4 regions of the Ancylobacter mangrovi genome follow, and region 2 is predicted to be linked to each of the others. Evidence: riboswitches for the same ligand, from Rfam matches in the RefSeq annotation. Region 2 holds a riboswitch; each other region holds the start of a gene.
The links. A riboswitch is a leader RNA that binds a small molecule or an ion and turns the genes downstream of it on or off. The one in region 2 is predicted to bind thiamine pyrophosphate.

Region 1 (7,479 bases), on a different contig from region 2:
TCGTGGCCGAGCCGCCGGGGAAGGGCGGGGCGGGATCGTATTCCATGAAGAGCTGGGCATGGCGCGCCCGCGCCTCGCCGAAGATGCGCGCGGTGAGGGCGAGCGCGAAGTCGATGCCGGAGGTCACGCCCGCGCCGGTGACGACCGGCCCGTCCATCACCACCCGCTCGGCCACCGGCTCCGCGCCGAACAAGGCGAGCTGGTCCAGCGACAGCCAGTGCGAGGTCGCGCGCCGGCCCGCCAGCAGGCCGGCGGCCGCCAGCACCAGCGAGCCGGTGCAGACCGAGGTGATATAGCGCGCGCCCGCCGCCTGCCGCCGCAGGAAATCAAGGACTTCCGCGTCCTCCATCAGCGCGAGCTGGCCCGGGCCGCCGGGCACGAAGAGGATGTCCGCCGGCGGGCAGTCGGCAAAATCATGGGTCGGAAGCAAGGTGAGGCCCCGGCAGTCGGCGACCGGATCGCGTGTCTTCCAGACGAGGTGCAGCTCGAGCTCGGGAAAGCGGCCGAACACCTCGTAGGGGCCGGTGAGGTCGAGCTGCGTGAGGTTCGGGTAAAGCAGCATCACGACATGCATGGAAGCCTCGACGGGGAGCCTGGGACGACGGGGACGGCACAATGGGCTGCGCCGCCCCCGGTGACAACCGGCCCCGCGCGAGGCGGAGGCCGGGAAGGGCGGGGTGCGCGGGCGGCGCCGGGGAGCCGCCCGCGCAGCCTCATTCGGCCGCCGGGGCGGGGCGGTAAAGCGCACCGCCGCCGGCGCGGAACGCCTCGCTCATCGCGTCCATGCCGCTTTCCCGCTCGGCCGCTCGGGCGGCATCGCGGATGTCCTGGCTGATCTTCATCGAGCAGAATTTCGGCCCGCACATGGAGCAGAAATGCGCCACCTTGTGCGCCTCCTTGGGCAGCGTCTCGTCGTGGAAGGCCATCGCCGTGTCGGGATCGAGCGCGAGGTTGAACTGGTCCTGCCAGCGGAACTCGAAGCGGGCGCGCGAGAGCGCGTCGTCCCAGGCGCGCGCCAGCGGGTGGCCCTTGGCGAGGTCGGCGGCGTGGGCGGCGATCTTGTAGGTGATGACGCCGGTCTTCACGTCGTCGCGGTTGGGCAGGCCGAGATGCTCCTTCGGCGTGACGTAGCAGAGCATGGCGGTGCCGAACCAGCCGATCATCGCCGCGCCGATGGCGCTGGTGATGTGGTCGTAGCCCGGGGCGATGTCGGTCGTCAGCGGCCCGAGCGTGTAGAAGGGCGCCTCGCCGCAGGCGGCGAGCTGCTTGTCCATGTTGGCCTTGATCTTGTGCATCGGCACGTGGCCGGGTCCCTCGATCATCACCTGGCAGTCGTTGGCCCAGGCGATCTGCGTCAGCTCGCCCAGCGTCTCGAGCTCGGCAAACTGCGCGGCGTCGTTGGCATCGGCAATGGAGCCGGGGCGCAGCCCGTCGCCCAGCGAGAAGGTGACGTCATAGGCGCGCATGATCTCGCAGATCTCGGCGAAGCGCTCATAGAGGAAGCTCTCGCGGTGATGGGCAAGGCACCACTTGGCCATGATCGAGCCGCCGCGCGAGACGATGCCAGTCACGCGGTTCGCGGTCAGCGGCACGAAGGGCAGGCGCACGCCGGCATGGATGGTGAAATAGTCCACGCCCTGCTCGGCCTGCTCGACCAGCGTGTCACGGAACACCTCCCAGCTCAGGTCCTCGGCGACGCCGCCGACCTTCTCCAGCGCCTGGTAGATCGGCACGGTGCCGATCGGCACGGGCGAGTTGCGCACGATCCAGTCGCGGATGTTGTGGATGTTGCGTCCGGTCGAGAGGTCCATCACCGTGTCGGCGCCCCAGCGGATCGCCCACACCATCTTGTCGACCTCGTCGGCGACCGAGGAGGTGACGGCGGAATTGCCGATATTGGCGTTGATCTTGACCAGGAAGTTGCGGCCGATCGCCATCGGCTCCAGCTCGCCATGGTTGATGTTCGCCGGGATGACGGCGCGCCCGCGCGCCACCTCGTCGCGCACGAATTCGGGCGTCACCACGTCGGGAATTGATGCGCCGAAATCCTCGCCGTCGCGGATGATGTCGCGCACGCGCTCGCGCAGGCCGTTCTCGCGGATGGCGACATATTCCATCTCCGGCGTGACGATGCCCGCGCGCGCATAGGCCATCTGCGTCACCGCCCCATCGCGGGCGCGCAGCGGGCGCCGGTGGAGCGGGAAGGGCGCCACCAGCCTTTCGGCCGAGACGTGGCCGTTGTCCTCCGGCTTCACGAGGCGGCCGTCATAGTCCTCGACGTCGCCGCGTGCGCGCACCCATTCCTCGCGCGGGCGGGGCAGGCCGGCCGCGATGTCGATGAGCGCCGCCGGGTCGGTATAGGGGCCGGAGGCGTCGTAGACGGCGAGGTTCGGCTCGCCGGCCGAGGGGTGGAGCTGGATTTCGCGGAACGGTACGCGGAAGCCGCGCGCGGGGCATTCGGCATAGATGCGGCGCGAGCCGGGAATCGGCCCGGTGGCGACGCCGATGTCGCCCGCCTCCCGAGGGGGAACGGCATTGTGCGGCGGCTTTTGCGGGGTGGTCGTCATGTGGATCTCCTGAACCATCGGTTGGGAGACCCGGGCAGTGTGACGTCAGGGGAAAGATGGCGTTGCGCGGTCGGCACGAGGCGCCATTCGGTTCCGATCCCTTCGCCGGCATGACCCGGATCAGGTTCGAAGGGTCAACGCGTCGCGAAAGCCCGAAGGCTCCGCCGGCGATTTCTCAGCCCCCTAGCGGGGCTCCCCTTGGAACGACGCCATAGTCGACCAAAGGCGGAGCCCGGTCAATTCGCCGGAGGGACGCCTTCGTGCCCGTTCGCCCCGCCGATTGCGTGCCCGTGACCCCGCCGTCGCCGCATTTCCTGTAGATTGCTTAGCTGTCGCCCAATCGAACACGAATCATTCGGGGGAAACTTCATGGGCCGCCTGACCACCAGGCTCCGCCGCGTCGCCATCGCGGCGGCGCTCTGTGCGCCTCTCGCCTCGCCTCTCGCCGCAAGTGCCCAGCAGCTCCAGCAATGCGGCACCAGCGGCGCCGGATTCGACGCCTGGCTGGCGCAGTTCAAGAGCTACGCGGTCTCGCAGGGCGTCTCGCCGCGTGCCGCGGCCGCCGCGCTCGACGGCGTGCGCTACGATCCCAACATCGTGGCGCTGGACCGCCGGCAGGGCGTGTTCGCGCAGAGCTTCTTCCAGTTCTCCGACCGCATGGTCGCGAACTACCGGATCCAGAAGGGGCGCCAGCTCATCAACGGCGACCAGTCGCTGTTCAACCGGATCGAGCAGCAGTTCGGCGTGCCGGGCGCGGTGCTGGTCTCGTTCTGGGGGCTGGAGACGGATTTCGGCGCCAATATGGGCGACAAGCCGACCATCCGCTCGGTCGCGACGCTGGCCTGGGACTGCCGGCGGGCGGAGATGTTCCGTACCCAGCTCCTCGCCGCGATGAAGATTATCGACCGTGGCGACCTGACCCCGCAGTCGATGCGCGGGCCCTGGGCGGGCGAGCTCGGCTCGTTCCAGTTCCTGCCCGACCACTATCTGAACTATGGCGTCGACTTCGACGGCGACGGGCGGGTCGACCTCCTGCGTTCGCATCCCGACGCGCTGGCCTCGGCCGCGAACTACATCCGCGCGCTCGGCTGGAAGCGCGGCCAGCCCTGGCTGGAAGAGGTGCGCGTGCCCAAGAACCTGCCCTGGGACCAGGCGGATCTCTCGATCAAGCTGCCGCGTTCGCAATGGGCGCGCATGGGCGTGGTGCGGGCGGGCGGCGGGCAGCTGCCGGCCGACCAGCTCACCGCATCGCTGCTGCTGCCGATGGGGCGCAGCGGGCCGGCCTTCCTCGCCTATCCCAATTTCGACGTCTTCACCGAATGGAACAACTCGCTCGTCTACGCGACCTCGGCGGCCTATCTCGCCACCCGCGTCGCCGGGGCGGGCCCGTTCGACCGCGGCGCGGGCAAGGCGATCCCGGTGATGTCCATGTCGCAGGTGAGGCAGCTCCAGACCCTGCTCAACCAGCGCGGCCACCATGTCGGCGGGGTCGACGGCATTCTCGGCTCGGCGACGCGGCAGGCGGTGAAGGTGGAGCAGATGCGGCTCGGCATGCCGGCCGATTCCTACCCCACGCCCGAGCTGCTGGCGGCGCTTCAGGCCGGGCGCTGAGGCCACGGGCGGGGGCGGCGTGACGCTCCCCGCCTTTGCCCCTACAGCACCGGGATGCCCTGGTGCTTGGCCTTGCCTTCCGGCTCGACATGGATGTTGACGAGAATGTCGGCCACGTCGGCCTCCAGCGCATCCTCGATCCGGTCGCAGATGGCGTGCGCCTCGCGCACCGCCATCTCGCCCGGCACGACGAGGTGGAAGTCGACGAAGATCATCCGCCCCGCCTGCCGGGTGCGCAGGTCGTGCGCCTCGATGGCGCCGGTGGCCTCGTCGGCGATGCGCCGGCGGATCAGGCCGAGCGTATCCTCCGGCACCGCATGGTCCATCAGCCCGCCGACGCTTTCCTTCAGCACCGTCCAGCCCGACCACAGGATGTTCACCGCCACCAGCCCGGCGAGGATGAGGTCGAGCCGTTCCCAGCCGGTCATGCCGGCGACGACGACGCCGGCCAGCACGCCGGCCGAGGACAAAACATCGGTGAAGAGATGCCGGCCGTCGGCGGTGAGGGCCGGCGAGCGGGCGCGGCGCCCCTGGCGCAGCAGCACCACGCACCACACAGCGTTGATCACGCCGGCGAGCGCGTTGACGGCGAGGCCGGACGGGGCGGCGTTGAGCGGCACGGGGTTGAGCCAGCCCAGATAGACCTCGCGGAAGATCGTCAGCGCGGCGACGACGATCAGCACGCCGACGACGACGGCGGAAAAATATTCAGCCTTCGCATAGCCATAGGGGTGCGCGGCATCGGCGGGCCGGGCGCTGACGCGCAGCGCCAGCACGGCCGTTCCCGCCGTCGCGACGTTGACCAGGCTCTCCAGCGCGTCCGAATAGAGCGCGATGCTGCCGGTGAGGAGGTATGCGAGGTATTTGAGCGCCAGCACGAGGATGCTGACGCCCACGCTGCCCACCGCGATCCGAAGGGTCTGTGTCATCTGCGCCGCCGTTGTGTGACCGTCGGCGCCGCGCGCCACGGGCCGGACGGATAGCCTCACAGGCGCAGAAAATCAAGTCAGGCCAATAACTTGCAAGTAATTCTCAGAAGCGTTCTCGCCTCCGCCGGATCCGTCCCGGCCGGGGCGGGCGTCACGCGTTGGCCTGGCGCGGCAGGATCGCGCCGCGATGGCGGATGACCTGGCCGGCGAGCACGTGGCCGGCCTCGGCCGCCGGGCCCGGCGCCTGCCCGTCGAGCCGTGCGGCGAGATAGGCGGCGTTGAAGCTGTCGCCGGCGGCGGTGGTGTCGACCGGCTCGACCGGGCGCGGGATCGGCACGAACTGGGAGGCGCCGCCGGCCATCACCAGCGCGCCCTCGGCGCCGTTCTTCACCACCACTTCCGGCACGCCGAAGGTGGCGAGGCGCTCGGCGGTGGCGGCGGGCGAGGCGTCGCCCCACAGCCGCGTCTCGTCGTCGAAGGTCGGCAGCGCGATCGAGGTGCGCTTGAGCGCCTGCGCGTAGACGGCGCGGGCGCGGGCGATGTCGCCGCCCCAGCCGGCGGGGCGGAAATTGCCGTCGAACACGATGCGCGATCCCCGCTCGCGGGCGAATTCGAGCGTCGCCAGCAGGCGCCCGAGCCCGGTGTTCGAATAGAGGGCGAGCGTGATGCCGGACAGGTAGATCACGCTGGTCTCGATGATGCGCTCGGCGGTCGCTTCCCAGTTCGGCAGCTCGAACAGATCGCGCGCGGGCGAGCTGTCGCGCCAGTAGGTGAAGCTGCGCTCGCCCCTGGCGTCGGTGTCGATCAGATAGAGGCCGGCCGTGCGCCCGACGACGCGGACCATGTGCCGGATGTCGATGCCCTCGGCGCTGGCCGCGGCCTGGATCGATTCGGAATAGGGGTCGTCGCCGAGCGCGGTGGCATAGGCCGTCTCGACGCCGGCCCGGGCGAGATAGACCGCCGTGTTGAACGTGTCGCCGCCAAAGGACAGGCCGTAGCGCCCGTCCGCACCGCGCGACAGCTCGACCATGACCTCGCCGATCGAGATGACCTTGGACATCGGATGCCTTTCCTGCTGCGCCGCGGCGGCGGACGGCCGGGCGCGTGCTGATGGGCGGGCCAGACTCGCCTTATTCGCCGCCCGCGGCAACCCGCGCCGCCGAATTCGCCCTCATGGGCCGGCCGGCGCCATGTCGATGATGCGCACGGGCCCGCTCGGGACCCGGCTCGCGGCCTCCACCGGATCGGGCGCGGCGTCTGCCTCCGGCCTGTCGGCCGGGGGCTGCCAGCCGGCAGGCGGGGGATAGCGGCGCGAGAGGTCGGCCGCGCGGTGGCTGTTGGCGGCGATCAGGCAGAACAGCCGCTCCTCGATCACGCCGATGCCGCCGATGCGCCCGCCGATGGTGCGCTTGCCGTCGCTGCCCTCATAGGGGGCGATGCTCTGGCATTCGAAGTTGCGCCAGCCGACGAAGCGCGCCTGCGCCTCCTTCAGCAGCGCGACCCAGCGCCGGCGCTGCGCCGGCTGCAGATCCTCGCGCGCCTCGATGGCAGCGGTAGCCCCGGCGACGGTATTGGAGACGTCGCGGTCGCTGCGTTTCTGCTCGCGGTTCAGGCAGTCGAGATACTCGCGCGGCGCCAGCGTCGGCGACTGGCAGCCGGCGGCTTCCGGCACGCCGTCGCGGGCGGCGGCCGGCGCGGCCGCGAACAGCACGGGAGCGAGCAGGCAGAGTGGGAGGAGGTGGAAGCGCGCCGTCATCGTCCTGCCGCCTCCCTGTCCCCTCACGTCGCCCGCTCGGTGGCGAGGAACTGGCCCATGCGGTCGAGCCCGCGCGCGATATTTTCCGCCGAATTGGCGTAGGACAGGCGGATATAGCCCTCGCCATGGATGCCGAAATCCGGCCCGCCGACGGTGGCGACCCCGGCCTTCTCGAGGAGCGCCGAGGCGAGCTCCCTGGCGGACGGCCAGCCTGTGCCGGTGATGTTGGGGAAGGCGTAGAAGGCGCCCTTCGGCATGGTGCAGGAGACGCCGGGGAGCGCGTTCAGCCCGTCCACCACCAGGTGCCGGCGTCGGTCGAACTCGGCGACCATGTCGGCCACGCAGTCCTGCGGCCCGGTGAGGGCGGCGAGCGCGCCGTACTGCGCCGGCGCGTTGACGCAGGACCAGGCGTTGACCGCGAGCTTGCGCGCGGCGTCGTACAGACCGTCCGGCCACAGCGCCCAGCCGAGCCGCCAGCCGGTCATGGCATAGGTTTTCGACCAGCCGTTCAGCAGCACCAGCCGGTCGCGGATCTCGGGATAGGCGAGCAGCGAGGTGTGCCGTTCGCCGTCGAACAGGAACTGGTCGTAGATCTCGTCGGAGAGGATGGCGACGT
Region 2 (7,479 bases):
CGAGGACAACCAGACCCGTTTCCATCACTACGTGGTGGAGGAGCAGACCCCGTCCTACGCCTATGACGGCCAGGTGGCGGTCGGCACCGCGCTGCCCGCCGAGGTCCACTATTACGAGGTGCCCTCGCGCTTCGGCTCGACCAAGTACCGCTATACGGTGGTGAACCAGCGCACCGTGTTGGTCGACCCGCGCACCCATGAGGTGGTTCAGGTCATCAACTGACCCGCGGGAGCGTCGAGCGCGAGCCGCGCGGCCCCGCGCTCACGCCCCTGCCGGAGAGAGCTGCTCGCCTTCGCGCCTCACCGGGCGTGACGGCAGCAGCTTTCGCCATGTTTGGGACTGCGCAAACTCGGTGATCAGCGCGCCGAGATCGGTCTCGTCCACCAGCAGCGCCGCATCCTCGGGCGTCATCCAGCGCCGCTCGCGCTCATGCCGCTCGGGCCAGTCGCCGAGTTGGCGGCGCACCGCGAGCGGGAATACCGAGACCTTCACCAGCGCGAAATGCGTGTCCAGCCGCTTCCAGTAGAGATACTGGCCGATCCGCTTGCGGCTGATGTCGCCGACGATGCCCGCTTCCTGCCGGGCTTCGATCTGCGCGGATTTCCAGTCCTTGCGGTTCCGCATCGGCCAGCCCTTCGGAATCACCGCGCGATGGGTCTCCCGCGAGCTGACGAGAAGGATCTGCAACCTTCCCTGATCGTCGACACGAAAAGGGAGGGCACCGACCTGCTGCAGAGGTCGGCCGTCGCTGGCGCGCCGATTTTTCTGTTTTACCTTCGCCATGCTGCTAATTTAGGTCGAACGGCGATCAGATGCGACCGGTCGCGCGACAAATCAACTGCCGCGGTACGTCATGACCACAGAGCTGACGCTGCTAGCCTGGACGCTCGTTCTCGCCCTCGTGCAGATCCTGCTTCCGGCGGCGATCAGCACGCGCAGGGTCGGGCTCACCTACAAGGTCGGGCCGCGCGACGTGCCCGAGCCCGACAGCGGCGCGGTGACGGCGCGGCTGCGGCGGGCGCAGGCCAATCTTTTCGAGACGCTGCCGCTCTTCGCCGCCGGAATCCTCATCGCCCATATCGCCGACCGCAACGGGGTGCTCACCGAGGCGGGGGCGTATCTGTATTTCCTCGGGCGCCTCGCCTATCTGCCGCTCTATGCGGCGGGCGTGCCCTATCTGCGCACGGCGGTGTGGACGGTCGCGATCCTCGGGCTCGTCCTGGTGCTGCTCGCCCTGCTCATGCCGGCCTGATCCTCTCGCGGACCTCTCCCATGCCGATCGATTTCAGCTCCTTCGATTTCCTCGTCGTTCCCGGGCGCGAGAATGCGCCGGCGGACCATTGGCAGTCGCATTGGCTCGGTGCCTTTGCCAATTCGACCCGCCTGCTGCAGGAGGACTGGAGCCGCCCGCAGCTCGGCCCCTGGACCGGCCGCCTCGGCGCGGCGGTGGAGGCGGCACCGCGGCGCGTGGTGCTGGTCGCCCATTCGGTCGGCGTCGCTACCGTCATTCGCTGGGCAGCCGCGGCGCCCGAGCTCGCCGCGTCGAAGGTGGCGGCCGCTTTCCTCGCGGCGCCGACCAATGTCGACGACCCGCACCCGTCTTTCGACGTGGTGCGCAATTTCGGGCCGATGCCGCTCGGCCCGCTCCCGTTCCCGGCGCTGGTGGCGGCGAGCCAGGACGACCCGCGCGTCGCGTTTCCCCAGGCGAAGGCGTTCGCCGAGGCCTGGGGCGCGGATTTCGCCGATGTCGGCGCGCTGGGGCATATCGGCAGCGCCGCCCGGCTCGGCATCTGGCCGAGCGGCCTGCTTCATCTCGGCGGGCTTCTGGCGCGTATCTGAGTGACGCCGGAACGGCCCCTCGAGGCGCTTCAGTGCTGGGCGAGCATCTGGGCGATGGCCTGCGCGACCGGCCTGGTCACGCGGCGCCGGTACCGGCGGTGGACGAGCTGGCCGTTGTGGTAGACGTCCTGCTCGACGTAGAGGTCGGCGCCGTCCCAGCGCAGGATATTGTCGGATTCGACGGTCTCGATGACACCGATTCCCGGGAGCAGCTGACCTTCCGGCACCGTGGCTGACATGCCTTCCTCCTTGTACCAACACGCGGGCGAGGCTCTTGGGGCCTCTAGCGCCGGAGGATAGCGCCTTGTCACCGTCCCGTCATGGCCGGCGTGCGTCTACGCGCGCGTCCGGCGGCGCGTCGCCCGGTTCGATCCGACCCTCGCGCTGGAGCACCAGCGCGATCAGCCAGCACAGCAGCGCCCAGGCGCCGCCGGCGCACCAGCCGGCCGCCACGTCGGTCGGCCAGTGCACGCCGAGATACAGGCGGCTGATGCCGATCAGCAGAGTCAGCCCGACCGCCACCCCCAGCACATAGGCCTTGATGCGCCGCTCCTGTTCGCTGCGCACGATCAGCACGCCGAGCGTCAGGTAGGTCACCGCCGAGCCCATGGCGTGGCCGCTGGGAAAGCTCAGCGTATGCACGTCGACGAGATGGGCGACGAGGTCCGGGCGCGGGCGGTCGAAGCCGATCTTGAGCAGGTAGTTCATCAGCGCGCCGCCCACCACCGCCAGCAGGACGAAGGCGGCGGTGGCGCGCTTGCGGTCGACGATGAAGAAACCGACTGTGATGAGCGTCACCAGCGTCAGCACCGTCGTGCTGCCGAGCGCGGTGAGGTCGCGCACCGCGATCTCGAGCCAGGCCGGGCCGAGCGGATCGGCCGGATCGCCGGGGGAGCGGAAGGCGAGCAGGATTGCCTCGTCGAGGGCGTGGGTCTCGCCCTCGACCACCTCGTCGGCAATGTAGGCGAAGACGAGGAGGCCGGTCGCCACACCGACCAAAGCGATGAGCACGCTGATCTCGGCCGCGGCCCATTTCGGCAGCAGCCCGCGTGCGCGCTTGCGTAGTCCCGCCAGCCTGTCCCGCATGCCTTGCTCCCTTTCGTATCGTTCCGGCGCTACCCGCTGGAACTAAACGGACCAGCTTCGTGTTGCTCTACCCGAAGTTCGCGCTGATGGGGATGTGATCGAGCGCGACGGGCATCATGAGTCGGATTGGCGTTTCCATTCGGCCCCTTCGGGCTTATGGGCACCGCGGGCGGCAAAGATGCGGGGATCGGGAGTCTCGGACAGGTGACGATGGATGTGGTCGGCTCACATGATCCAGTGCTCGTGGCACTGTCGATCCTGATTGCCATCGCCGCCTCCTACACAGCACTGGATCTCGCGGGGCGCATTCCGGGCGCGGCCGGGGCCGCAAAGGCCGGCTGGCTCATCATCGCCGCGATCGTGCTGGGGGGCGGCATCTGGTCCATGCATTTCGTAGCCATGCTGGCGCTCTATCCGGGCTTGCCGGTCTCCTACGACATCGGCCTCACGGCGCTGTCGCTGGTCATCGCCATCGTGGTGACGGGGCTGGCCTTCCTCTGCACCAGCCATCCGCATGTGACCCGGCGGCGCGTTATGGCGGCCGGCATCTTCATGGGGCTCGGCATCGTCGCGATGCACTATGCGGGCATGGCCGCGATGCGGGCGCAGGCCGAGACGGTCAATGACTGGCGCTACGCGCTGGCCGCGACGGCGGTGGCGATCGTGGCCTCGACCGCCGCGATCTGGCTGGCGCTGCGCCATCATTCGCTGGGCGAACGCATCGTCGGTTCGGTGGCGCTGGGATGCGGCATCTCCTGCATGCACTACATCGCCATGTTCGGCGTCAGTTTCGTCGTCAACGAGAATCGGCTCTCGCCGGATGTGGCCCCCGGCATCGGCAATGTCGACATCGTCATCGCGGTCAGCGCCGCCACCTTCGTGATCCTCGCCGCCGCGCTGATGGCGGCGATGTACGACCGCCGCTCCAGCCTGCTGGCCGAGCGCGAGGCGCAGATGTGGCGCGAGGGCGAGGAGCGCTACCGGCTGCTCTATCGCCGCACCCCGCTGCCGCTGCACTCGCTCAACGATGAGGGGCGGATCGAGCAGGTCAGCGACACCTGGCTGGAGCTGCTGGGCTATCGCCGCGACGACGTGATCGGCCGGCGGCTGACCGACTTCATGACTGCTGAGTCGGCACGCCAGCGGAACGAGGAGCACTGGCCCCGCCTGCTCGACGTCGGCGAGCTGCGCGAGGCCGAGTACAAGCTCGTCGCCCGCGACGGGCGGATACTCGACTGCATTCTCTCGGCCGTGGCCGAGAAGGACGAGCAGGGCCATCTGGTCAAGACGCTGTGCGGGCTGATCGACGTCACCGACCGCCGTCAGGCAGAGGAAGCGCTGCGCCAGGCGCAGAAGCTCGAAGCCGTCGGCCAGCTCACGGGCGGCATCGCCCACGATTTCAACAATCTGCTGGCGGTGATCCTCGGTAATCTGGAACTCGCCCGCAAGCGCGCGCCCACCGACCCGCGCCTCGTCACGCTGATCGACAACACCATGCAGGCGGCCCAGCGCGGCGCCGCCCTGACGCAGCGCATGCTCGCCTTCGCGCGCCGGCAGGACCTCAATCCCGAGCCGGTCGACGTGCCGGAGCTGGTGCTCGGCATGGCCGACCTTCTGCAGCGCTCCATCGGGCCGGGCGTGCGGATCGAGACCCGCTTCCCGCTCGGCCTGCCGAAGGCGAGGGTGGACGCCAACCAGCTCGAGCTGGCGCTGCTCAATCTCGTGGTCAATGCGCGCGACGCCATGCCGGACGGCGGCGCTGTGACCATCGCCGCCCGGGAGAACACGATCGCGGCTACCGAGAGCGAGGAGGAGGGCGGCGAGCTGCGGCCCGGGCGCTATTTCTGCCTCAGCATCACCGATACCGGCACCGGCATGGACACCGAGACGCTGGTGCATGCGGCCGAGCCCTTCTTCACCACCAAGGGGGTCGGCAAGGGCACCGGCCTCGGCCTCGCCATGGTGCACGGCCTCGCGGCGCAGTCGGGCGGGCGGCTCAAGCTGACCAGCCAGCCGGGCAAGGGCACCTGCGCCACCATCTACCTGCCCGTCGCCGATTGCATCGCCGGGGCCTCGCCCGAGGTGGGCGCGGAATCCGGGACGGAGACCGGATCGGAAGGCGGGGGCGCCCGCATCCTTGTGGTCGACGACGACCCGCTGGTGCTGTCGGCGACCGCGGCGATGCTGGAGGATCTCGGCTACGGCGTCTGCGAGGCGTCGTCCGGCCCGGAAGCGCTGGTGATCCTCGACCGGGAAGGCCCGTTCGACGCGGTGCTCACCGACCAGGCGATGCCGGGCATGACCGGGGTCCAACTCGCCGCCGCGATACGCGAGCGCCAGCCGGAGCTGCCGATCGTTCTCGGCACCGGCTATGCCGAGCTGCCCGCCGACGCCGGCACGGGGATGCTCAGGCTCGGAAAGCCGTTCGGCCGCGAGGCGCTGCACCGGGCGATCAGCACCGCCATGCGGCGCACGCCCGCCAATGTCGTCAACCTGTCGTCCCGGCTGCGATGACACCGGAATAATGTCGACGGCACGGTGACATTTGCCGGTTGCGCGACTATATCAACAAGCGTCCAGGGGAGCCTCGTCAGGAGGCTGAGAGGCCATCGGCGCGTCGGTGACGCGGCATGGCGACCCTTTGAACCTGATCCAGTTGAGACTGGCGGAGGGAGGCGTGCATGACATCCCCGAATGGAGCGCATGACGGAGCGGTGACAGGCCGTGCCGCCAATGCGATGCGTGTCACCGTGGTCGGTGCCGGCGTGGCCGGGCTGACCTGCGCCCATGCGTTCGCCCAGCGCGGCGCGCAGGTGACCGTGATCGAACGCAGATCGGGCTCCGGGCAGGGCTGCTCCTGGTATGCGGGCGGCATGCTGGCGCCGTGGTGCGAGCGCGAGAGCGCCGAGCCGCTGATCGCCGAGCTCGGCCTCGAGTCGCTCGCCTATTGGCGGCGCGAGGTGCCGGACGTGCCGAACGAGGGCAGCCTGGTGCTCGCCCAGTCGCGCGACCTGCCCGACCTGAGGCGCTTCTCGCGCCGCACGGAAGGCTATGAGTGGGTCGACGGCGCGCGCATCGCGGCGCTGGAGCCGGACCTCGAGGGGCGTTTCGACCAGGGACTGTTCTTCCCGACCGAGGCGCATCTGGAGCCGCGCAAGGCGCTCGCCGCGCTGACCCGCCGGCTGACCGACGAGTTCGGCATCGACGTGCGCTTCGAGGCCGACGGGCCGGACGGGGCGGGCGACGAGGCCGATCTGGTGGTCGATTGTCGCGGCCTCGCGGCGCGCGACCAACTCGCGGATCTGCGCGGCGTGAAGGGCGAGATGCTGGTGCTCTATTCCACCGAGATCGCGCTGAAGCGCCCGGTGCGGATGCTGCACCCGCGCATCCCGGTCTATATCGTGCCGCGCGGCGACGGGCATTTCATGATCGGCGCCACCTCGATCGAGAACGACGAGCGCGGGCGCGTCACCGGGCGCTCCATGCTGGAGCTGCTGGGGTCGGTCTATGCGCTGCACCCCGCGTTCGGAGAGGCCGAGATCGTTGAGATCGGTGCGGATGTGCGCCCGGCCTTCCCGGACAACCTTCCGCGCCTTCGCCGGCGCGGCAAGACCATCTATGTGAACGGGCTGTATCGCCACGGCTTCCTGGCTGCGCCGGCGCTGGCGCGCCGGGCGGCGGAACTGGCGTTCGACGGGACCCGTTTCCCGGAGGTTATGGATGAAGATCCTCGTGAATGGTGAATCGGCCGACACCCGGGCCGGCACGCTCGCCGAGCTTCTCGGCGAGCTGGGCCTCGGCGAGGCCATCGTCGCGACGGCGCTGAACGGCGCCGTGGTGCGCGCGGTCAAGCGCGCGGCAACGCCGATCGCTTCCGGCGATCGCGTGGAAATCCTCGCTCCGATGCAGGGAGGCTGAGATGGACGCTCTGACACCCAATGCGGCCGGCCTTGCCGACGCCGTGGAATTCTATGGCACGCGCGTGGCCTCGCGGCTGCTGCTGGGCACCGCGCAATATCCCTCGCCCGCCATCCTCTCCGAGGCGATCCGCGCCAGCGGAGCCGAGATCGTCACAGTCTCGCTGCGGCGCGAATCCGGGGCCGCCAAGGCGGGGCAGAGCTTCTGGCAGATCATCCGCGACCTCGGCGTGAAGGTGCTGCCCAACACTGCCGGCTGCAAGACGGTGAAGGAAGCCGTCACGACGGCCGAGATGGCGCGCGACCTGTTCGACACGCCCTGGGTCAAGCTGGAGGTGATCGGCGAGGACGACACGCTCCAGCCCGACGTGTTCGGCCTCGTCGAGGCCGCGCGCATCCTCTCGCGCGACGGCTTCCAGGTGTTCCCGTACACGACCGACGACCTCGTCGTCGCCGAGAAGCTGATCGCGGCCGGCTGCGAGGTGTTGATGCCTTGGGGCGCGCCGATCGGCTCCGGCCGGGGGCTCAACAATCCCTATGGCCTGCGCTCGCTGCGCGCCCATTTCCCGCGCGTGCCGCTGGTGGTCGATGCGGGCATCGGTCTGCCCTCGCACGCCACGGCGGCGATGGAGATGG
Region 3 (7,479 bases), on a different contig from region 2:
CCTTGGCGATCGAGGCGCCGATATGGATGGTCGGGCCCTCGCGGCCGAGAACCATCCCTGAGCTCAGCGCCAGCAGGCCGCCGAAAAACTTGACCGGGAGCACGCGGCGCCAGTGCACCTCGCGCAGGCCCTCCATCGCGCCCTCGATCTCCGGCACGCCGGAGCCGGCCGCCTCCGGCGCGAAGCGGCGCACCAGCCACAGCGCGACCAGCGCCATGACGGCGGCGACGACCGCGGCGGCGGCGTAGAGCGCGACCCCGTCGAGCCCGAGCGTGTGGTCGAGGAAGGACGGCCAGCCATGGGCAAGGGCGTCGACACCGAGATGGAAGGCGGACCCGACCAGCCCGACGGCCGCCCCGATGAGGATCGCCGCCACATAGTACGCCGCGTTGCCCGACAGATTGGCCATTTCCCCTTCTACACCTCCGGACCGTTCGAATGCGGGCGCATCGGTATCACCCTCGAACCGTGACCGGAAGCACGGAGCGGGCCATTTCTGCCCTCCGGCGGCGCGTATCGTGTCGCGGCGGCCGCATTCGCGCGGCCGCCGGCGGTGCTGGAGCCTTCGATCACGGCAGGACGGGCGCGTAGGTGGCGACCGGCTCCACCGTGTCGATCAGCCCGTGCTGCTTCATGAAGGTGCCGAATCGGGCGTAGCGCGCGCTGTCGAGCGCCGCCGGGGCGTGGGCGAAGCGGCGCAGCGTGTCGTTCCACGCCGTGCGGTTGAGCTCGTCGTCGAGCTTGGGGTTGGCCTTGACGAAGACCGCCCAAGCGTCGTCCGGGTGGTTGAGGATGTAGATGGTCGCGTCCTCGACCGCGGCGAGGAAGCGCTTGAGGCGCGGGTCGCCGAGCTTGTCCTTGTGGGCGACGTAGATCAGCTCGTCGAACACCGGCACGCCGTGCTCCTCGGGGAAGAAGGCGACCGGCTCCTTGCCCGCGAGGCGGATCTGGGTGAGCTCGAAATTGCGGTAGGCGCCGATCACCGCGTCCACCTTGCCGGCCACCAACGCCGGGGAGAGGGCGAAGTTGACGTTCACCATGGTGACGTCGGACGGCTTCAGCCCGGCATCGGCGAGCATGGTGCCGAGCAGCGCGTCTTCGAGCCCGGCCACCGAATAGCCGACCGTCTTGCCCTTGAGGTCGGCGATCGACTTGATCGGCCCGTCCTTCAGCGCCACCAGCGCGGTGAGCGGGGTGGAGACCAGCGTGCCGATGCGGGCGAGCGGCAGGCCCTCCTTCACCGAGAGATAGAGGTTCGGCTGGTAGCTGACCGCGATGTCGGCCTGCCCGGCGGCGACGAGGCGCGGCGGGGCGGACGGGTCGGCCGGCGGCACCAGCTCGACGTCGAGGTCATGGGCCTTGAAGAAGCCCTTCTCCTTGGCGATCACCAGCGGCGCGTGGTCCGGGTTGACGTACCAGTCCAGCAGGACGGTGAGCTTGTCCGCCGCCGCGGCGGGGGTGAAGGACAGGGCGAGGGCGAGCGCCCCCGCGGCGAGGGTCTTCAGGGTAGCGGGCGTGAACATGGATCTCCTCCCGTTCGGAGATCCGGCGCATGAGCTTTCGGGGGGATTGCGGCGCGGGAACCCGCGAAGCGGCCCGCCGACGTTCCGTCCCTTCGCCGGCATGACCCGGATCAGGTTCAAAGGGTCTGGCGGCTGCCATCTCAGCCCCTTGGCCCATGCGGGCCGCGGGACACCCCTCGGATGCGCGAAGGCTAGCAGAGCGGGCGAAGCGGGGCAAATGGCCGGCTAAGCGACGGGCGGGAGCGGGGTAGGCGTGGGCTGGGCCGGGACGGGGTCAGCCGCCCCGCCAGCCGTCGAGATAGACGGTGCGCTCCACGCCGGCGAAGCGGGCGATGCGGGCGAGCTCGGCGTCGAGCGCGTCGAGGCGGCCGGCGGAGGCGCGCACGCCTTTCTCCAGCCACAGCCGGCGCACGTCGAGCGTGCCGGTCTTGCGGTCGGCCTTCATGTCGATCCGCCCGACCATGCGATCGCCCTCGAGGATCGGGAACACGTAGTAGCCGTAGACGCGCTTCGGTGCCGGGACGAACACCTCGATCCGGTAATTGAAGCCGAACAGGCGCTCCGCCCGGTTGCGGTCGCGCAGCAGCGGGTCGAACGGGCTGAGCACGCGCAGCCGCGAGGGCGGGGCGGGCAGGGCGTCGAACGCCTCTCGCGCGCCGGCGAAGGCATGCGAGGCGCGGGCGCGGCTGCCGTCGGCCAGCGCGATGGAGACCGGCTCAAGGCGGTGCGCGTTCTCCCCCACCCAGCGTTTCGCCTCGTCCGGCGAGACGAGGTCCCAGAAGGCGGCGATCTCGCCATGGGTGGCGAAGCCGAGCCGCTCCAGCGCCGAGGCGCAGGCCCAGTCGACGAAGGCGGCGCGGTCGACCTCGCCCGCATAGGGGCCGGCGGGGATCACCCGCTCGGCGAGGTCGTAGACCTTCTGGAAGCCCTCGCGCGCGGCGATGGCGAAGGTGCCCGTGCGCCAGTGATATTCGAGCGCGGTCTTCTCCGGGTGCCAGTTCCACCAGCCGCCGGGCGGGCGCTTGCCGGTTTCGGGGTCCTGCTCGAAGTCGCGGGCCATCAGCCGGCCCTCGCGCCGCACCCGCTCCAGCACGTGGTCGACATAGGATTCGAAGCCGTTCTCGTGCCAGCTCCGCCAGCGCTCGGCGAGGCGCTCGCGCGCCTGCGCGAAGCGGTGCTTCCAGTAGGGGTAGAAGGCGCTGGGGATGATGGCGGCGTCGTGAGTCCAGTGCTCGAACAGCGCGCCGTCCTTCTCCAGCAGCGCGGTGAGGTGCTCGCGCCGGTAGCCCGGATTGCGGGCGAACAGGATGTGGTGATGGGCGCGCTCGACCGTGGCGATGCTGTCCACCTGCACGAAGCCGATCGCCTCGATCAGGGCGAGCAGCCCGGCCTTGTCGAGCCGGCCGCGCGGCTGGCTCAGCCCCTGCCGGGCGATGAAGATGCGCCGCGCATCGGCGTTGGAAAGCTGCATCGCGACCTTCTCACCGATCCGGGGCGCTGGAGCGGACGGGAGGCGTCGGGGCCGCGGATGAGGGCCGTAAGGTGCCGATGCTGGTCATCTGAGGATTCGCAAGGCCAGTGGGTCGCGCGCGAACCCTGCCGCGTTCGCCGCGCCAGTCAAGGGCCGGCGGCGACGCCGACGGGCACGTCGAGCAGTTCGTCGATGCGCTGCTCCTCGTCCTGGAACTTGGAGAGCACCTTGCCGTCGAGCATCCGCCCGCCCGGAAGCCGCACCTTGAGCGGATTGACGCGGCGGCCGTTGATCCAGACCTCGTAATAGAGATGCGGCCCGGTCGACAGGCCGGTCGAGCCCACATAGGCGATGGTCTGGCCCTGGCGCACGCGGTCGCCGACCTTCAGGCCGCGCGGAAAGCCGGAGACATGGGCATAGGCGGTCTCGTAGCCGAGGTCGTGGCGGATGCGGATATATTTCCCGTAGCCCCATTCCTTGCCGATGATCTCCACCACGCCCGCCCCCGCCGCCGCGACCGGCGAGCCGTAGGGCGCGGCATAGTCGACGCCCTCGTGGAAGCGCCGGTCGTGCAGCACCGGGTGGGTGCGCCAGCCGAAGCCGTCGCCCAGGCGCCCGTCGGCGACCGGCTTGCGCAGCAGGAGCTTGGTGATCGAGTGGCCGTCCTCGTCGTAGAAGTCGGTGCTGCCGTCGTCGGGAGCGGTGAAGCGATAATAGCGCCTCGTCTTGCCCTGCGCCGACAGGGCCAGGAACACCAGCTCGGGTTGGCCGAGCGCGTTCGGCGCATAGAGGATGTCGGCCGTGTCGGTCGAGCCGAGCGGCTGGTCGAGGTCGAAATCGCGGTCGCACAGGCGCATGATTTCCGCGACGAGGCCGTCATCGACATGGTTGGACTTCGCCAGCGCGTCGAGGCCGTCGCGCAACGCCTCTCCGGTGAAGGCGTGCAGATCGAGCGCGGCCGGGGCGGAGGCGGTGTCCGGTGGACTGGCGTCGTCCTGCTCGGGCGAGACTTGCGCGTAGCCGCCGGCATCGGTGCGGGCGACGATGGTGACGTCACCGTCCGGGCGCGTGACGCTCACCTCGATGGGGGAGCCGGGCGACGGCCCCTCCGGCCGCTCGACGAGGGTGATCGTCTCGCCGCCCGCAAAGCTTTCCTTGCCGAACCAGTGGCGTCGCGGGAAGGCCGCGAGCACCGCGTCCCGGTCTGCGGGAGGCACCCCCAGCGCGGTCAGGATCGCCGCCAGCGTGTCGCCGTCCCGCGCGACGATCACGCGGCGCTCGGGCTTGGGCGAGGCGGGCAGCTCCGGGACCACGGACAGGTTGACGGGCTCACCGAGGATGCGGGCGCCCGGCCGCGGGGCCTCGTCGTCGGCGAAGGCGGTGACGTGGCGGCGCGGCGCGGGCTGCGAGCTGCCATAGAGGATGATCGGAGGCAGCTCCGGCCGGCGCGCCGGGTCCGCCTGCGGCCGGCCGCCGCCGGCGCTCGCCTGCGGCTCTTCCTGCTGGTCGTCCTCCTTCCGGTCCTCCTCCTTCCGATCCTCGTCGTCGGGCGGGTCCGGGTCGATCTCGGCCAGCCGGGCGGAGACGCGGATGAAGGGGCGCATCGAGCCGCTGTCGCCGAGCTGCTCGACGCGTACACGCGAACGGGCGCCTTCGCGCTGGTCGCGATGGCGGTTCTCGCGGTCGGCGCGGCTCCTCTTCGCCACCGTCTGCCGCGCGAAGCGGGGGGCGATGAAAACGGGCGGCTCGGCGAGCTGCGACCGCCTGCCAACGGCGCCCGCCAGCGCCCCGACGAGCAGGGCGGCGGCCGCGACGCCCATCAGGACGGTCGAGCTCATCCAGCGAAGACCGATCGCCCGCCTGTCGGGCAGGTCCTCGCCGTCGTTCAGCGGGGGATCGTCCCCCAGCCCGACGGCTTTCCAGTGACGCGGGCGCACTAGGTCCGCCCGTCCGTTTCGTGCCTCATGTTCCTGGGATCGTAGATGCGGCCGGGATCGGCCTGGCTGTCAGAGGGCGACTCGATCGAGATATAATGTATCGAGATTGAGGGCGGGAATGTGGCCCGGACCGCCCTTCGGGGCGCGGCGCGCCAGCTTTCCCCGCGGGCGGGCCGTCCCGCTCAGGCCGGCACGGTCTCCGGCGCCCACGGCACCATGCGGGTGAGCGCGCGGTCGACCAGCGCGAACAGCAGCAGCGCCACCGCGAGCAGCACCGCGAGGGCGGCGAACACCATGTCGGTCTGCATGCGGGCGTTGGAATAGATCATCAGATAGCCGAGCCCGGCCGAGGCGCCGACCCATTCGCCCACCACCGCGCCGATCGGCGCCACGGCGGTCGCCACCCGCAACCCCGAGGCGAGGGCGGGCAGCGCCGCCGGCACCCGAATGAAGCGCAGCGTCGCGAAGGTGCCCGCGCCCTGCAGCCGCGCAAGGTCGACGAGGCCCTGGTCGGTGCGCGCGAGCCCGTCATGGAAGGCGGAGGCGACGGGGAAGAAGATGATGAGGCTCGCCATCACGATCTTCGAGGCGAGGCCGAAGCCGAACCAGATGACCAGCAGCGGCGCGATGGCGAACACCGGCAGCGCCTGCGCCACCAGCAGCACGGGGCGCATCGCCCGGCGCGCCATCGGCGACCATGCCATGGCGAGCGCGCAGGCGATGCCCAGCGCCGAGCCGCAGGCGAGGCCGAGCAGCATCTCGCCGAGCGTGATCGCCGCATTGTGGCCGAGTATGGCCGCGTTCTCCCACCCCGTTACCGCGATGCGTAGCGGGCCCGGCAGGATATAGGCGGGGATCGCGAGCAGGCGCACGGCGCCTTCCCAGAGCCCGAGCAGGAGGAGGGTGACGGCGAGCGCGCGCCCCGTGGCGGCCATGCGAGGAATTCCTACATCAGTCGAGACCCTTATAGACGCGGGGACGCAAGGATGCGACTTCGCTTATGCGCATGGACGCGGTATCCCTTGACGCCCGTCAACAAGGCGCCAGTTGTTTGGTCCTAACGTTACGGAACGTAGAACGAGGAGTGAAACGCACCATGATCAAGGACATTCTCGTCAGCCTTCGCGTCGGTGAAGGCGTGGATACGGCGGCGGATTATGCAGTGTCCGCGGCGGCGGAGCTCGGCGCGCATCTGACGGGCGTGGCCGTCACCTATGAGATCGACGTGCCCCCGGTCTACACCGAAGCGTTCTCGACCGATTTCCTCGAGGCCCAGCGGGCCGAGAGCCAGCGCCTGGCGCAAATCGCGATCGACCATTTCGGCGAGGCGGCGCGCTCGATGGGTCTCAGCGGCGAAGTCCGCAAGGTCGACGGCACGCCGGGCGGCGCGGCCGAGCAGATCGGTGTCATGGCGCGGCTCTACGACCTCGCCATCGTCAACCAGTCCGACGCCGACCGCATGGGCGCCGAGGAGGTGATCACCGAGGCGGTGCTGTTCGATTCCGGCCGTCCGGTCATCATCGTGCCGCGCAGCCAGAGCAAGCCGTTCTCGGCCAAGCGGGTGCTGGTGGCGTGGGACGGCGGGCGCGCCGCGGCGCGCGCGGTGTCCGAGGCCCGGCCGCTGCTCGTCCATGCCGACCTCGTCGAGGCGGTGGTGGTGGAGACCGGCAAGAAGAAGGCGAACGCGCTTCCCGGCGCCGACCTCGCCCGCCACCTCGCCCGCCACGAGAAGACGGTCGAGCTGCGCAGCCTGGTGCCGGCGAGCGGGGAGAACGTGGTCGACGTGCTGCTGAAGGAAGTGGCGGCGCGCGACATCGACATGGTCATCATGGGCGGCTACGGCCATTCGCGGCTGCGCGAATTCGTGCTCGGCGGCGTCACCCGCGACGTACTGGACCGCATGACGGTGCCGGTGTTCCTCGCCCACTGAGCCGCGCCTTCCCGCGACGTTCGAGAGGCCCGGCGCCCGCGTGCCGGGCCTTTCTTTTGTCCGGTGCGGGGATCAGCCCTCGGAGGCGGCGCGGAAGGCGGCTTCCGACAGGTCGGTCTCGCGCAGCAGCTTCTGGGCGAGGTCGGTCGAGATGCGGTGCCCGCGCGCCAGCTTGGCGATGGCCGTGCGCTCGGCCTGCAGGGCGAGGATGTGCAGCGCCTCCTCCTGGTGCGTGTCGAGCGTGTCGGCGGCCGGCATGGTCGCCTCCGGCTGGAGCTGGGCGAGGCGGTGGCGGTAATAGTCCGCGACCTCCGCGACGGCGGCGAGATAGGCGCCGTTGCCGCTGTCCTTGGCCTCGCCGGCGCGGGCGAGCGCGGCGATCGCCGCCTTGGCGGTCTCGATGCGGGCGGCGCGCTCCTGCGCGTCATGGTGCGGCTCGGGCGGGGCGTCGATGCCGTTGAGCAGCCCCGGCAGGCTGACATTGGCCACCACCAGCGAGACCAGGATGACGCCGGCGGCGATGAGGATCACCAGGTCGCGCGAGGGGAAGGGCGTGCCGTCCGGCAGGACGAAGGGCAGGCTGAGCGCGCCGGCGAGCGTGATGGCGCCGCGCACCCC
Region 4 (7,479 bases), 300 kb from region 2:
GGCCGTGTCCGTCATGCCTTCCCCTAAGAGGTGCGAAGGTTTCATGCGGCCCATAAGCCCGACTCGCATCACGTTTTTATGACGGATGCTGCGCTGCAGCGTTCACAGGAACAGCATCACCACGCTCGCCGCCACCAGCGCGGCCATCAGATAGTTGACGATGCGGCGCTGGCGCGGGTCGGTGAGCAGGTGCGCGAGCAGCGAGCCGAAGCCGGCCCACACGCAAAGACAGGGGAAGGTCACGATCCCCGAGACCACGGCGATGACCAGCACCTGGACGAAGATGCTCTCGGCGCCGATGGTGGTGAAGGCGGGGATGATGCTGAGCGCGATGGTCCAGGCCTTGGGGTTAACCCACTGGAACAGTGCCGACTGCAGCATGGTCATCGGCTTCTCGATCGCCGTTCCGCCCGCCGGGCCGGCGGCGTTGGCGATCTTCCAGGCGAGGAAGAGCAGGTAGAGCGAGCCGGCGATCTTCAGGATCTCGTGGAGGTACGGCACCGCCGTGAAGAGCGAGCCGAGCCCCATGCCGACGGCGATCACCATGATGGTGAAGCCGATGCTGACGCCCCAGATCTGCGGCAGGGTCCGCCGGAAGCCGAAGGCGGCGCCGGAGCCGGCGGAAATCATGTTATTCGGGCCGGGCGTCAGGGCGCCCGCGAGCGCGAACAGGAACAGCGAGACGATCTGCACCGACACCGACGCAACTCCCAGGTCGGCCTCGCCGACGTTGCTGGCGCCGTTGCTAGCGATGCGCACCGCCGCGGGCAACCCGAATCCGTCGCGGAAGGTGTCGGTCCGGCAGGGAGAACGGCGGGGAGGGGCGTCCGGCTGGCGGACGCCCCCGTCGGGAGCCGGGCTCAGTGCGCGAAGAACAGCGCGGCCGGCGGCTTGGCGAGCATGGAGGCGGTGACGCCGCCGAGCACCATCTCGGCGATGCGCGAGCGGCTATAGGCGCCGAGCACTATCAGGTCGGCCCGGAACGCCGCCGCTTCCTCGGTGATGGTGCGGCTGGCCGAACCCGCGTCGATATGAATGTGCTTGGCCTTCACGCCGTGGGTGGCGAGGAAGGCGGCCAGCTTGTCGCCGGATTCGGACGCCTTGGGCATGTCCTCGGCGACGGTGAGCACCTCCACCTCGTCGGCCAGCGCCAGCAGCGGAATGGAGAAGCGCACCGCGTGGCCCGCCTCGCGCGAGGGCTTCCAGGCGATCAGCACGCGGCTGATGCGGTCCGGCACCTTCTTGCCGGTCGGCACCACCACGACCGGGCCGTTGCAGGCCAGCGCCAGATGCTCGGGCAGCGTGGCGGCGAGCTGGTCGTCCACCGTGCCGTCGGTGGTCTCGCTGACGATCGTAAGGTCGACGAAGCTGACGAGATTGCGCAGCTCCTTGGTGACGTCTCCCGGCGCCGTCTCCCAGCTCGCGGTGATTCCCGCCGCCGCGGTCGCGCTCTCGAACGTGGCGCGGATGCCCGCCTCCTTCTCCCGCGCCTCGTGCATCAGCTCGTTGATGTAGATGGACAGGGCGCGGCCGACCTGCGGCACGCCGGCGGGATGAAGCGTATAGACGGCCTTGAGCGCGGCGCCGGACTGGCGGGCGAGGGTGATGGCAAAGGCGAGCCGGTCGGCGAAGCCGCTATCGGGAGCGGCGTGAAGGAGGATGCTGCGCAGGGACATGATGTGCTTGCTTCCTTGAGTGGCGTTTCTGGTTGGCGATTGCGCTTCTCAATCTTTGTGACCTTAGGTCATAGGCTGGCGATCAAAATCAGGAAAAGCACCATACGCAACCGCTAAATATGGTGCGGACATTACTCTGCGTAATGCATACCCATCACGAGCGCGCGAGTGACCAGACGGCCGATTGTCATCGTTTGGAGCCTTACTAAGGTGGAGCCTCTGTGGTTTGCAGTGCAGCAAACCCGAACCCGGGAGCAGCCTATGAGTCGTCGTCTCGCATTCGTCGTCGCCACCCTGTCCTTTGCCGCCTTCGCGACGACCGCGGTCGTGGCACAGTCCGACGTCGCCAAGCAGCGCGAGGCGCTTATGAAGGAGTACGGCAAGGCGACCAAGGCCGTCGGCGGCATGCTGCGCGGTGCCACCCCGTTCGACCTCGCCACCGTCCAGAGCACTCTCGATCTTTATGCCAAGAATGCCAAGACGCTTCCGACCCTGTTCCCGGAAGGGTCGGGCGAGGGCACGGACGCTCTGCCGGCGATCTGGGAGAAGAAGGACGAGTTCGAAGCGCTGTTTACCAAGCTCGCGGCCGATTCGGTCGCCGCGCGGGCGGCCATCACCGACGAGGCGAGCTTCAAGGCGAACTTTCCCGGAGTGATCCGCACCTGCGGCACGTGCCATGATTCCTTCCGCAAGAAGAGCTGACGTGTCCGCGGTGACCGAGGAAGCGGCTTCCGCGCCAGCCACTGTGCTGGCGTGGGACCTGCCGACGCGGCTGGCGAAATGGCTGCTTGCCGCGCTGGTGGGGCTTGCCTTTGCCAGCAAATATTATGGCGATGTCGGGCTGGTCTGGCACCAGTGGAACGGGCTGGCGATCCTCGTGGTGCTGGTGTTCCGGCTGCTGTGGGGCCTCGTCGGCGGCAGCACGGCGCGCTTCTCGGCCTTCCTGCGCGGGCCGGGCGCCGCGCTCGGCTACGGCCTCGGCCTGCTGCGCGGGCGGCCGGCGCATTATCTCGGCCACAACCCGCTCGGCGGGTGGATGGTGATCGCGCTGCTGCTCGTGGCGGCGGCGCAGGCGCTGACCGGGCTGTTCACCACCGACGACATCATCGTCTACGCGCCGATGACGGCCGTGGCGAGCGACGAGACCATCGCCCGCGCCTCCGCCCTCCACCAGCAGATCTACCCGATCCTGCTGGGGCTGATCGCGCTGCACGTCGTCGCCAACATCGCCTATTCGGCGCTGGGCAGCGACAACCTGATCGCGGCCATGATCCTCGGCCGCAAGCCGGCGGGGCGCTATGTCGATCCCGCGCCGGCGACGCCGGGCTCGGTCGCGCTCGCCATCGCCTGCCTCGCCGTGGCGGTGCTGGTCGTCTTCGGTGGCATCGCGCTGGCCGGGGGCAATCCTTTTCCGTGATTCTCTTCCCGACCCGCTTGCGGGCCGGGAGGACTCGTGCTCCTTGGCGCCATCATGAACGCCCTCAGGGGGATCGCGCTGCAAGTCGGCGCGACCTTCGTCTTCACCGTAATGTCGGCCCTCGTCCGCATCGTCTCGGATCGCATTCCGACCGGCGAAGTGGTGTTCGCGCGTTCCTTCTTCGCCCTGTTCCCGCTGCTCGCGCTGCTGGCCTTCCGGGGCGAGATCAGCGCGGCGGTGCGCACCGCGCATCCGGTCGGGCACATCATGCGCGGCACCATCGGCGTGTTCGCCATGGCCTCGTCCTTCTCCGCGCTGGCCCTCATCCCGCTCGCCGACGTGACCGCGATCAGCTTCACCGCGCCGCTGCTGACGGTCGCGCTGGCGGCGCTGATGCTGGGCGAGAAGGTCCATGTCTACCGCTGGAGCGCGGTGTTCGTCGGCCTGATCGGCGTCGTCATCATGCTGTGGCCTCATCTCGGGGGCGGCTTCGCCAGCGGCCATGGAAGCCTCGGCGCGCTGATCGCCCTGTTCAGCGCCGCCTGCACCGCGGGGGCGATGATCCAGGTGCGGCGCCTGACCTCCAGCGAGACCACGGCGGCGATCGTGTTCTATTTCCAGGCGCTGGCCGCCGTCGCGGGCCTTGCCACCGCCGCCTGGGGCTGGGTGCTGCCGAGCGCGGGGGACGCCGTGATGCTGGTGTCGATCGGCTTCCTCGGCGGGGTCGGGCAGATATTGCTCACCGAGAGCTATCGCTCCGCACCGGCCTCGGTGGTGGCGCCCTTCACCTATTCGGCGATGATCTGGTCGCTGCTGCTCGGCTTCGTGCTGTTCCGCGAGGTGCCGCCGCTGCTGGTGCTGGTCGGCGCCTCGGTGGTCATCGCGGCCGGGCTGTTCGTGATCTGGCGCGAGCAGCGGCTCGGCATCGAGCGGGCCGCCGCGGTCGAGGCGACGCCGCCCACGGGCCCGGCCGCCTGACGGCGCCGCTAGCTGGCGAAGGCCTTGAAGGTGATGATGGTGCGCGTGTCCTGAATGCCAGGAATGCGCTGGACCTTCTCGTTCACGAAATGGCCGATATCCGTGCCCTCGGCGACGTAGAACTTCACCAGGAGATCGAATTCGCCGGCGGTCGAATAGACCTCGGAGGCGATCTCGGCATCGGCGATGGCGTTGGCCACCTCATAGGAGCGGCCGAGCTGGCATTTGATCTGGACGAAGAAGGGGACCATCGCGGCTTCCAGGCACGGTTCAGGGTGCGCAACAGGAACAGAACGGCGACCCGCGCGCAACCCCCCGGCGCCCGCGCTGCGGATCGCACGCGGGGACACCGCGCGACCCTCGCCCCCGCCCGAGGCATCGGCCGGTCCGCGCGAGGATGCGGGCCCGGAGCCGCCGCCTGGTCGGCCCTTTCAGGCTCTGAAATGACCTTGGGGCAGGCTCCCCGGCACGTCTTGCCAGCCGCCCATGCTTCGCCTATGCCTCGCAGGATGATCGCGTTGGGGTGCCGTCGAGGCTGAGAGGCAATCCTGCCAACCCACGAACCTGATCCGGGTCATGCCGGCGGAGGAAACGGGTCGCGCTCACCGGGCGGGAGACCGCGCCGGCGGGCCGCTTCTCTTCCTTGCCACGACGGGAGGCGTGCCGATGACTGATGCAGCGGCGCAGAGCGCGATTGCGGTGACCATAGCCGGCTCGGATTCGGGCGGTGGCGCCGGAATCCAGGCGGACATCAAGACCTTCTCGGCGCTCGGCGTCTATGGCGCGAGCGTCATCACCGCGCTCACCGCGCAGAACACGCTGGGCGTGACCGGCATCCATGACGTGCCGCCGGCCTTCATCACCCAGCAGATCGAGGCGGTCTATTCCGACCTCGACGTCGCGGCGACCAAGATCGGCATGCTGTCGCGGCCGGAGGCGATCCTCGCGGTGGCCTCGGGGCTCGACCGCCACCAGGTGGCGAATGTGGTGCTGGATCCGGTGATGGTCGCCGCCTCCGGCGACCGGCTGCTGGTGCCCGAAGCGATCGCGACGCTGCGGGCCGAGCTGCTGCCGCGCGCGCGCCTCATCACCCCCAACCTGCCCGAGGCGGCGGCGCTGCTCGACGAGCCGCAGGCGACCAGTCTCGATGAGGTTCGCGCCCAGGCCGAGCGGCTGCTGGCGCTGGGGCCGAAGGCGGTGCTGGTCAAGGGCGGGCACAGCGAGGGGCCGGAGAGCGTCGACGTGCTGGTGGACGCGGACGGGGTGCATGAATTTCGCGGCCCGCGCATCAACACGCAGAACACGCACGGCACCGGCTGCACGCTGTCCTCCGCCATCGCCGCCGGCCTCGCCAAGGGCGAGGATCTGCGCACCTCGGTGCAGGCGGCCAAGCATTATCTCTCGCGCGCGCTGGCGCGCTCGGACGAGCTCCATATCGGCCACGGCCACGGCCCGGTGCACCACTTCCACGCCTTTTGGAGCTAGGCTGCCGGCCGGAGCGGAAGGCGCGCCCTGACGCTACGGCTCGCCAGCCGCCAACGCGCCTGCTAACGAGAGGCGCCGTTCCCCCGTGAGTGCCCGATCGTGCCCGCCGTCGCGCCGCGCCATTCGATCGCCGTCGTCTATGCCGGGCTGTTCTTCGGCATAGGCGTCTATCTGCCGTTTTTCCCGGTCTGGCTGGCGGGGCGCGACTTCAGCGCCTCGATGATCGGCTTCGCGCTGGCCGTGCCGATGGCGGTGCGGCTGGCGACGATGCCGCTCGGCGGCCTGCTCGCCGACCGGACGGGACGCCCGCGCGCAACCCTGATCGGCTACGCCCTCGCGACGGCCTGCTGCTTCGTCGGCGTGGTGCTGGCGCCGGATGCGGCGCTGATGCTGGTCGCGCTCGGTCTCGCCGCGAGCTTCTGGCAGCCCAGCCTGCCGGTTCTCGACGCCTATACCGTGGCCCGGCGGGCCGAGGGGCTCGTCGATTACGGGCGGGTGAGGCTCTGGGGCTCGCTCTCCTTCATCGCCGGCAATCTGGCCTCCGGCCTCGTCCTGCGCGTCTTTCCGGCCGACGCGCTGATCTGGATGATCGTCGCCGGCAGCCTGGTGGCGGCGTTCGCCGCCTATGCCCTTCAGCCCGATGCCCGACCGCTGCCGGAGCCGGCGCGGCCGCGGGGCGAGGCCTCGACGCGGGCGCGGCTGCCGCGCGCGCTGCGGATCGGCATCGCCGCCGCCGCCCTCGTGCAGGGTTCGCACGCTCTGCTCTATGCCTTCGGCTCCATCCAGTGGCGCGAGGCCGGCCTCTCGGACACCGCGATCGGCGGCCTTTGGGCGGTGGGCGTGCTGGCGGAGGTGGTGCTGTTCCGCTCCGGTACGCGGATCACGGCGCTGATCGGGGCGGAGCGGCTTCTGCTCGCCGGCGGCCTGGCGGGGCTTGCGCGGTTCGGCGCCATGGCGCTGGACCCGCCGGTCGTGCTGCTGCCGATCCTGCAGGTGCTGCATGCCGGCACGTTCGGCTGCACCTATCTCGGCACGGTCGAACTCGTCGCGCGCCTAGCCCCGGCGGGGCGCGGGGCGGCGACGCAGGCCATGGCGGCCTGGGCGGTGGCCATCGTCATGACCGGCGCGACGCTGGCTTCCGGCCCATTATGGCAGGCGCTCGGCCCGCTCGCCTTTGCCGCTTCGGCGCTGATGGCGGGCGGCGGGGCGGTGCTGGCGCTCCTCGCCTACGCCGATCGTCCTCAGCCCCAGAGCGCGGGCTCGGGCGGATAGACGAGGCTGCCCTCGTAGCGCAGGCCCGGCTCGCGGTCGCGCGCGAGCAGCAACGGCCCGTCGAGATCGACGAAACGGGCGAGCGGGGACAGCAGCAGCGCCGGCGCCATGGCGAGCGAGGTCGCCACCATGCAGCCGATCATGAGGTCGAGCCCCGCCGCCTGCGCCTCCCGCGCCAGCGCCAGCGCCTCGGTGAGGCCGCCGGTCTTGTCCAGCTTGACGTTGATGGCGTCATAGCGGCCGATCAGGCGGCCGAGCGTGTCGCGCCCATGCACGCTCTCGTCGGCGCAGACGGCGACCGGACGCGCGATCTCGGCGAGCAGCGCGTCGGCGCCGGCCGGCAGCGGCTGTTCCACCAGTTCGACGCCCGCTTCCGCGCAGGCGGCGAGGTTTTCCGCGATATCGCCGGGCGTCCAGCCTTCATTGGCGTCGACGACGAGCCGCGCTCCGGGCGCCGCCGCGCGCACGGCGGCGAGCCGCCCGGCGTCGCCCGGCATGCCGAGCTTGAGCTTCAGGAGCGGGCGCCCGCAGGCCGCGGCGGCCTGCGCCATCGTTTCGGGCGTATCGAGGCTGATGGTGAAGGCGGTGACGACCGGCTCCGGCGCGGGAAGGCCCGCCAGTTCATGGACGGGAACGCCCGCGCGCTTGGCC

Region 1: another riboswitch for thiamine pyrophosphate. It lies ahead of thiC (phosphomethylpyrimidine synthase ThiC); the one in region 2 lies ahead of NVS83_RS18605 (FAD-dependent oxidoreductase).
Region 3: another riboswitch for thiamine pyrophosphate. It lies ahead of NVS83_RS01280 (ABC transporter substrate-binding protein); the one in region 2 lies ahead of NVS83_RS18605 (FAD-dependent oxidoreductase).
Region 4: another riboswitch for thiamine pyrophosphate. It lies ahead of thiD (bifunctional hydroxymethylpyrimidine kinase/phosphomethylpyrimidine kinase); the one in region 2 lies ahead of NVS83_RS18605 (FAD-dependent oxidoreductase).

Annotation. Positions count from the first base shown of each region.
Region 1 is NZ_JANTHY010000006.1:203,220-210,698, forward strand. It holds gene NVS83_RS16350 (DJ-1/PfpI family protein) at 1-574, opposite strand, end outside; gene thiC (phosphomethylpyrimidine synthase ThiC) at 714-2,567, opposite strand; TPP riboswitch at 2,648-2,776, opposite strand; gene NVS83_RS16360 (lytic murein transglycosylase) at 2,937-4,178, shown strand; gene NVS83_RS16365 (cation diffusion facilitator family transporter) at 4,220-5,107, opposite strand; gene NVS83_RS16370 (sugar kinase) at 5,259-6,167, opposite strand; gene NVS83_RS16375 (lysozyme inhibitor LprI family protein) at 6,279-6,863, opposite strand; gene NVS83_RS16380 (pyridoxal phosphate-dependent aminotransferase) at 6,887-7,479, opposite strand, start outside.
Region 2 is NZ_JANTHY010000007.1:309,102-316,580, reverse strand. It holds gene NVS83_RS18640 (DUF1236 domain-containing protein) at 1-223, shown strand, start outside; gene NVS83_RS18635 (NUDIX hydrolase) at 263-784, opposite strand; gene NVS83_RS18630 (MAPEG family protein) at 855-1,253, shown strand; gene NVS83_RS18625 (RBBP9/YdeN family alpha/beta hydrolase) at 1,274-1,840, shown strand; gene NVS83_RS18620 (hypothetical protein) at 1,870-2,079, opposite strand; gene NVS83_RS18615 (phosphatase PAP2 family protein) at 2,159-2,926, opposite strand; gene NVS83_RS18610 (MHYT domain-containing protein) at 3,137-5,440, shown strand; TPP riboswitch at 5,495-5,616, shown strand; gene NVS83_RS18605 (FAD-dependent oxidoreductase) at 5,665-6,669, shown strand; gene thiS (sulfur carrier protein ThiS) at 6,647-6,844, shown strand; gene NVS83_RS18595 (thiazole synthase) at 6,846-7,479, shown strand, end outside.
Region 3 is NZ_JANTHY010000001.1:293,880-301,358, forward strand. It holds gene clcA (H(+)/Cl(-) exchange transporter ClcA) at 1-409, opposite strand, end outside; gene NVS83_RS01280 (ABC transporter substrate-binding protein) at 570-1,523, opposite strand; TPP riboswitch at 1,594-1,710, opposite strand; gene NVS83_RS01285 (winged helix-turn-helix domain-containing protein) at 1,798-2,994, opposite strand; gene NVS83_RS01290 (M23 family metallopeptidase) at 3,141-4,931, opposite strand; gene NVS83_RS01295 (ABC transporter permease) at 5,114-5,866, opposite strand; gene NVS83_RS01300 (universal stress protein) at 6,028-6,861, shown strand; gene NVS83_RS01305 (Na+/H+ antiporter) at 6,934-7,479, opposite strand, start outside.
Region 4 is NZ_JANTHY010000007.1:4,950-12,428, reverse strand. It holds gene NVS83_RS17260 (UDP-2,3-diacylglucosamine diphosphatase) at 1-15, opposite strand, end outside; gene NVS83_RS17255 (LysE family translocator) at 103-759, opposite strand; gene NVS83_RS17250 (universal stress protein) at 861-1,676, opposite strand; gene NVS83_RS17245 (c-type cytochrome) at 1,938-2,378, shown strand; gene NVS83_RS17240 (cytochrome b/b6 domain-containing protein) at 2,380-3,093, shown strand; gene NVS83_RS17235 (DMT family transporter) at 3,148-4,071, shown strand; gene NVS83_RS17230 (Lrp/AsnC ligand binding domain-containing protein) at 4,080-4,322, opposite strand; TPP riboswitch at 4,581-4,679, shown strand; gene thiD (bifunctional hydroxymethylpyrimidine kinase/phosphomethylpyrimidine kinase) at 4,738-5,556, shown strand; gene NVS83_RS17220 (MFS transporter) at 5,656-6,828, shown strand; gene dgcA (N-acetyl-D-Glu racemase DgcA) at 6,798-7,479, opposite strand, start outside.